2 regions of the Janthinobacterium sp. PAMC25594 genome follow, and region 1 is predicted to be linked to the other one. Evidence: predicted binding sites of a transcription regulator. Region 1 holds the regulator's gene; the other holds the start of a gene.
What was found. Region 1 encodes FNR, which switches genes on or off when oxygen is low (the NO sensors DNR and NnrR bind a similar motif). Its sites were predicted from a motif close to TTGATNNNNATCAA; they were not measured.

Region 1 (3,777 bases):
AGGCCTCGATCAGTTTGACGATCAGTTCGCGCGTGGTGCGGTTATCGTCGGCCACCAGCAGGCGCAGCTGGCCCAGGGCCGGCGTGCGCCGCGTTTCGGCCGGCTGCGCCAGCATCTCGAACGGCACGCTGAACCAGAAGCGGCTGCCCTTGCCTTCGCTGCTGGCCACGGCGATATCGCCACCCATCATGTGGATCAGCTGCTTGCTGATGGCCAGGCCCAGGCCCGTGCCGCCGAAGCGCCGCGTGATGCTCTGGTCGCCCTGTGAAAAGGCGGCAAACAGTTGCTGTTGCTGCAGGTCCGTCATGCCGATGCCCGTGTCGCGCACTTCGAAGCGCAGCCAGGCGCGGCCGTTCTCTTTCTCGGTCAGGCTGACGGCCACCACCACTTCGCCGCTCTCGGTGAACTTGATGGCGTTGCCGGCCAAATTGACGAGGATCTGCTGCAGGCGCTGGGCATCGCCCACCAGGCGGCGCGGCACGTCGGGCTCGACGGCGATGGCCAGTTCCAGCTCCTTTTCACCCGCATTCATGGTCATCGTCGTGGCCAGCGTGTTCATGACTTCGTCGAGGTCGAATTCGACGGGCGACAATTCCATGCGGCGCGCCTCGATCTTCGAATAGTCGAGCACGTCGTTGAGGATGCCCAGCAGCGACTGGCCCGCCACGCGCACCATGGTCAGATACTTGCGCTGTTCCGTATCGAGCCTGGTATTGCCCAATAAGTACACCATGCCCAGCACGGCATTGAGGGGCGTGCGGATTTCATGGCTCATGTTGGCCACGAAATCGCTCTTCGCCCGGTTGGCCGCCTCGGCCCGGTCGCGCTCCTGTTCCAGTTCCGCCGCGCGCGATTCGAGTTCCTGCTGCAGGCGGTCGCGTTCGCTCATCAGGCCGTTGAACGCTTCCGTCAGTTCGCCGATCTCGTCGCGCTGCTGCACCGGCACGGGGGTGAAGCGGCTGCCGCTGGTGTGCAGCGCCCGCAGGGTGTCGCGCAGGCGTACCAGCGGCGACAGCAGGCGCACGGTGACCCAGCCCAGAACGGCTGCGGCCAGCAGCGAGGCGAGGGTGCTCCACAGCACCAGCCGGTACAGCACGCCATCGAACGGTTCGAAGGCATCGTCGAGGGGCAGCGAGGCGGCCAGCAGCCAGTTCACCGATTTCAGGCGCTTGAAGCTGTTGACGGCCGTGATGCCGCGGCTGTTGGTGCTGACCATGCTGCCTTCGCTATCGTTCTTCAGCAGCTGGGTCGTCGTCAGGTTGGCGTTCGGCTGGCGTGGCTGCAGCAAGCGGTCGGTATCGGGGTGCAGCACGTAACGCGGCACGGCGCCGCGCGTGAGGATGAAGTAATAGCCGCTCTTGCCGATCTTTTCCGAACGCAGGCGTCCCAGCAGGTTGTCCTTGTACAGGCGCAGCACGCCGATCACCACGCCGGCCACCTGGCCATCGGCCGTGAGCACGGGCGCGACCATCTGCACGATGGGCATGCCGCTCGATTTGCCCAGCATCGGCTCGGTGATCATGGGCTGGCGCGTGCGCAAGACGGTCTGGAAATATTCGCGCTCGGCCACGTTGATGCCGATGCGGCCCGTGACCAGCGGCATGTCGGCCACGACGGCGCCGTGCGCATCGAGCACCAGCACGTCGTCGAACAGCACCAGCATCGCGCGGCGCGAATAGTATTCGCGCAATTGGGCGGGCTGGCCGATCAATTCCGGCGGCTGCTGCCTGGCCGTCAGCGTGACGATCTGCAGCAGCATGCCCAGCTTGTCGTCGAGTTCGGCAGCGGTACGGGTGATCAGGGCAGATTGCTGGCTCAGCAGTACTCGGGTGAAGTCGGCGCGCATGTGCTGCAGCTGGATCATGGTGACCAGCGCGATCATGGCGATCGAGGTCAGGCTGGTGGCCAGCGCGACTTTTACTTTGATGCCGAGTGGCTTCATGATTTCCTTTTCAGTACCGGGCGGCACAGGCGGCAGATAATGCTGTCAGGAATTTTCCTATCAATGCCCCAGCTTGGCAAGCGCCACCGCGCAAATTGCCCTCCCCGCATGGGCTTTTGACGATGTTGCCATATAATCAAAGTCAGAACGTCGTTTATTCAGCGGAAATGCGGTGAAATTGGCACACGGCAACCCTGTATGCAGTAAACTTGTTGTTGCATTTTCTAAAAGGTACCGACATGACTGAAGCGCTACTCACTCCCACCATGCCCACAGTGACCGTGGAAGCGTTGCGTGCGCGATGCTCGACCTGCAGCATGCATCAATTGTGCCTGCCAATGGGCCTCGATGTGGGCGACATGGACAGGCTGGACCAGATCATCGGCCGCCGCCGCAAGATCGTGCGCGGTGCCTCGCTGTTCCGCATCGGCGACTCGTTCCAGAACCTGTACGCGATCCGCCTGGGGCACTTCAAGACGTACCAGATCAATCCGGGCGGCGAAGAGCAGGTGACGGGTTTCCAGATGGCTGGCGAACTGCTGGGCATGGATGCCATCAGCGCCGACCGCCACCACTGTAATGCGGTGGCGCTGGAAGACAGCGAAGTGTGTGAAATTCCTTTTTCCAGCCTGGAACAATTGCTGGGCAATATGCCGACCCTGCTGCGCCATTTCCATCGCATGATGAGCCAGGAAATCACGCGCGAACAAAGCGTCATGCTGTTGCTGGGCAATATGCAGGCGACCCAGCGTTTTGCCGCCTTTATCGTCAACCTGGCCTCGCGCTATGAAGCGCGCGGCTATTCGGCCAGCAAATTTCAGCTGCGCATGTCGCGCGAGGAAATCGGCAATTACCTGGGGCTGACCATCGAGAGCGTCAGCCGTTTATTGTCGAAATTCAAGAAGGAAGGCTGGCTGCGCGTCTCCAACCGCGAGATCGAGATCTTGCAGCCGGCCAAACTGAAGGCCATTACGGCCGGTACCGACGTCTGCAAATAAGGCTTACAGCTCTTCATCGGCGTGCAGCGCGATGCTGCGCTGCAGCGGCCAGGTCCAGATGCCGGACAGGCGCCACTCGCGTTTGTCGTTTTCCACCAGTACTTGCCAGCGGCTGCGTTCGAGCATCGGCAGCGCTACGGAAAAATTGCCGGCCGCATCGGGCTGCACCAGCAGCTTGATATCCTTTTCCGGCAGGGTCGCATGCGCCAGATGCAGCTGCAACGGACCCTGATAAGCCTTGCCGAAGCTGTGCACGGAACCACTGAGGCGCGCTGACGCCACATCATAGGACAGGCTGGTATCCATCGCCAGGTCGCTGGCGATCGTGTCGCGCCGCAAGTCCTGGTTGATCGCCTTGCCCTGCTTGTAATAATCACCTACCACCAGCGCATCGGGCTGCGTAAACGCGATATACGCCATGCAGCTGCCGACGACCACGGACAGGCCGGGACCGATCATCAGCAGCCAAGGCCAGCGATGCTTGTACCACGGTGCAACGGGAGGTTGCAGTTTCAGACTGTCGGACATTTTGTTCTCCTTGGGGGCGGACCCTGTGGGTCTGACCCCAGCTTTTGCTTCCGGGTTGAAAATCAAGTGACCCTAACGCATGATTGATGATACCCCTACGGCGAAATACCGGGGTCGGACCCAGAGGGTCCGACCCCGAATCAACATCACCGCGGCACGATGAAGACCGCGCTTTCACGCACATGCAGCGATGGGTCGTCCAGCGAGTGCAATTCGATCGCAATCTTGTTCGACCCCTTTTCTCCCACGCCGTGCGGCACGCGCAGGCGGATCGGCCAGCCCAGCGTTTCCGTCGGCTGCAAGGTCACC
Region 2 (3,777 bases), 2.6 Mb from region 1:
CGCGGAACAGTTGCACGCGGATGCTGGCCAGCGCAGCGAACGTGGCGTCGTGCGTGACGAGCCGCTCCGCATAGCGCGAGCCCGTGCGGCCGATGGCCAGCAGGCGGATGCCGGCCGACGGGCCGAACACGTCGAACAGCACGGCCGTGGAGGCATGCAGGCCGGCAATCGAGGTGGCGGTAATAAACCAGCCGGACAAGCCCAACAAGGCCATGCCGGCCACCGCCGTCAGGGCCGCCAGCAAGGCGCCCCCGATCAGCTTGCCGGGTTGCGCCAGCAGCAATTGCCGCAGGACGGTGTTCGATATGAGGGAAGTTTTCATGCCGGCTGTTCCTGTTCGTGCTCCTGCGCCCGGACATCGACCTGCACCGTGCGCTGCAGCCGGCCAGCCAGCACGGGGTCATGCGTGGCGACGAGCATCGTCTTGCCCTTGGCCAGTGCCAGCAAGGCGTCCGTCACGCGCGCCGCCGTTTCGCTGTCCAGGTGGGCCGTCGGTTCATCGACCAGCAGCAAATCGGCATGCGGGTGCAGGGCCACGCGGGCCAAGGCCAGGCGCACGGCTTCGCCGCCGGACAAGCCCTGGCCGCCATCGCTGAGCATGATGGCCGGCTGCGCCTGCGCCACGCTAGCCAGGTCGGCCAGGTGCAGCGCCTGCGTCACCTGCGCCGCGTTCGCACCGAGGCGGCCCAGGGTCACATTCTGGCGGACGGACGCGGCAAACACGTGGGGACGCTGGCCCATCCACGCCATGCGCTGGCGCAAGGTATTGACGCTGCTGTCGGTCAGGCGCACGCCGCCGATGCGGATCTCGCCATCGCTGGCGGGCAGCAAGCCGGCCAGCAAGGATAGCAAGGTGGTCTTGCCGGCGCCGCTGGCGCCCAGCAGGGCCACGTGTTCGCCGGCGCGCACGCTCAAGTCAAAGCCGTCGAACACGGGCGCTTCGCCGGGATGGGCAAAGCGCAGTTCACGGATGTCGATGGCGGGCGGCGCTGCCACCGCCATGGCGGCGGCGGAAACGGCGGCAACTTCCACGCCGGCACCAGGCAGGGCGACGCCCTCGCCCGCCAGGTCATGCAGGCCGGCCAGGCCCGCTTCGCCGGCCGCCTTGTCGTGCCAGACGGCGGCCAGTTCGCGCAAGGGTTCAAAAAACGCGGGCGCCAGCAGCAGGATGAACAAGCCCTGCCCCAGCGTCAGTTCGCGGCCCCAGGTGCCGAAATTGATGCTGCCCAGCAAGGAGAACCCGATAAACGCCGCCACCATGGCCACCCCCAGCGCGGAAAACAGTTCCAGCACGGCGGACGACAAAAAGGCGATGCGCAGCACCACCATCGTGCGCCGGCGCACGGATTGCGACGAGGCGTCCAGGCGTTCCGCCGTGGCGTCGACGGCGTCGAGCGCGCGCAGGGTGGCCAGGCCGCGCAGGCGGTCCAATAGAAAGGCGTTCATGCTGCCCATTTCCACCATCTGCGCGCGGCTGGCCACTTGCGCGCCCATGCCCACCAGGGCCATGAAGACGGGAATCAGGGGCGCGGCGATGAGCAGGATCAAGGCGGCGATCCACGACAGCGGCGTTACGACGGCGAGGATCACGAGCGGCACGGTGAGCACTTTCCAGCGCGCCGGCCTGTAGCGCACCAGATACGGCACGATGGCTTCGGCCTGTTCGGCGATGACGCTGGCCGCCTGACCCGACTGCGCGCGCTGGCGGTCCAGCGGCGAACGCTGCGCCAGCGCTTGCGCCACCTGGGCGCGCAAGGTGCTCAGATGGGCGCGCGCCGCCGCGTACATGCGCCGCGCGCCCCACGCTTCGCAGCCGGCGCGCAGCACGCCCAGCAGCAGCACGCCAGCGGCCGGCAACAGGGCCGCGCGCCACGGTGCACCATCGAGCATGGCTTGCACGGCCCAGGCCAGCAAGGCCGCTTGTGGCAGCCACAACAAGGCGGCGCCGCCTTGCGCCAGGCTGGCGGCGCGGGGGAGGATAAAGCGGGGCAAAGACAGTGGCGTGGTCGGCATCTCTATACTTTTTGAGTTTTCAGAATTTTCTGTAAATTCGATTTTTTGTATAATACTGCGAAACATGACATATATCAATTGACCCTGCGGGTGTGGCGTGAAAAAATTCAGATAATTATGAAAACTCAAAATATCCACATGACGCCGCTGATCCTGACCTTTGTCAGCCATTTCGGCGAGATGGGCAGCCGCTGGGGCTTTAACCGTACGGTGGGACAAGTGTACGCCTTGTTGTTTGTCGCGGAGCATCCTTTGCACGCGGACGAAATCGCGGAACACCTGAGTTTTTCACGCTCGAACGTGAGCATTGGCTTGAAGGAATTGCAGGGCTGGGGCTTGATCCGCCAGTCGCGCATCCCTGGTGACCGGCGCGAGTATTTTTCGTCCCTGGGCGATGTGTGGCAAATCTTCCGCGTGGTGGCCGCCGAACGCCGCCGCCGCGAAGTGGCGCCCACCCTGACGGTGCTGCGCGAATCGCTGCTGGCGCCGGCCACGGAACCCGTGGACCAGTATGCGCAGGAGCGCATGCGCGAAATGTATGAATTGGTCGACCTGGCCAACACCTGGTTCGACGACTTGCAGCGCCTGTCGCCCGAATCGATGGCGCAGCTGATGAAAATGGGCGCCAAGGTGCAAAAATTGCTCAACGCCAAGGACCGTCTGTTTGGCGTCAGCAACAACAACGACTGAACCCTCCTCCTGCCTCCCCCTCTGGCACCAAGCGGCGTGTCCTCTCACGCCGTTTCTGATCGCCGCGAGCATTCTCGCTAGCACAGCCATAAATAGGCGTATGCGATATTATCAAATAAATCAATAGAATTATTTAAATTGTATTGATTTGCATCGAGACTAAGCTTGCATATGCGTACTCACGCAAAGGCGATCGGGCGACAAAATGACCTCCCTGACAGGATGGCGCGCACCCTGAAGCCGTGAAATGCCTTCAATAAAATAAAGGGGATTTTGATGAAAAGCATAACAAGCGTTGCCATACAGGCATCCATGCTGGCCGCCCTGACGGCCCTTGGGGGCCTGGCACAGGCTGCCACATGGATCGACGTGGGTCCGGCCAGCGGTTTCGTCATCGCCAGCAGCACCGTCACGTATTCACCATCGCCGGCACTGCAGGTGAAATATTATGACGATAATCTGGTGCCGCAGAGTCCTGCGGCCATCCAGGGTTACATCAATGGCGTGTTCGGCAGCAGCCTGGGCGCCGCCGTCTCGTTTTGCGACAACGCCACCTCGGGCTGCACTGCCGGCACCACGGCAGGCTTGAGCGGCGGCGTCAATTCCTATACGAGCGCGGCCGCCTATGACTATCTGGCCATCCACTTCGGCCAGGGCGAACTGGTGTTCCACTGGGCCGCACCCGTGGCCGCCGGCGCCACTTTCACGGTGGCGGGCCTGCCCAAGGATCTGAGCAACTACAGGGCCTTCATTTCCGCCGTGCCGGAACCTGAAACCTATGCCATGCTGCTCGCCGGCTTGGGCATGCTGGGCTTCCTGGCACGCCGCCGCCAGGGAAAGTAAGCCTCATATTAAGTCTCATCACGGCAGCGGCGCAGCAGCGCCCGCTGCCGCCCTCAATGCCAGCGGCATCTTTACGCCGCGCTTGCGGCGCCAGGCCCACTGTTTACACCATTTTTAGATCCCCCTCGCTATGCTCGACAGCATCAATCGCTGATCGACAAGGGAGAATTCATGCACGAACAACCGTTTCAGCCACGCGCGCGCAGCGTGATCCGCCAGCACTTGCCCGTG

Region 2: a site for FNR is predicted at 2,078-2,091, ahead of cydD (thiol reductant ABC exporter subunit CydD). Genes of this name have one in related genera too.

The regions. Positions count from the first base shown of each region.
Region 1 is NZ_CP080377.1:3,995,633-3,999,409, forward strand. It holds gene KY494_RS17975 (response regulator) at 1-1,942, opposite strand, end outside; gene fnr (fumarate/nitrate reduction transcriptional regulator Fnr) at 2,182-2,940, shown strand; gene KY494_RS17985 (FixH family protein) at 2,944-3,468, opposite strand; gene ccoG (cytochrome c oxidase accessory protein CcoG) at 3,615-3,777, opposite strand, start outside.
Region 2 is NZ_CP080377.1:1,355,354-1,359,130, forward strand. It holds gene KY494_RS05915 (amino acid ABC transporter ATP-binding/permease protein) at 1-322, opposite strand, end outside; gene cydD (thiol reductant ABC exporter subunit CydD) at 319-2,013, opposite strand; gene KY494_RS05925 (GbsR/MarR family transcriptional regulator) at 2,131-2,703, shown strand; gene KY494_RS29625 (PEP-CTERM sorting domain-containing protein) at 2,980-3,546, shown strand; gene KY494_RS05935 (hypothetical protein) at 3,718-3,777, shown strand, end outside.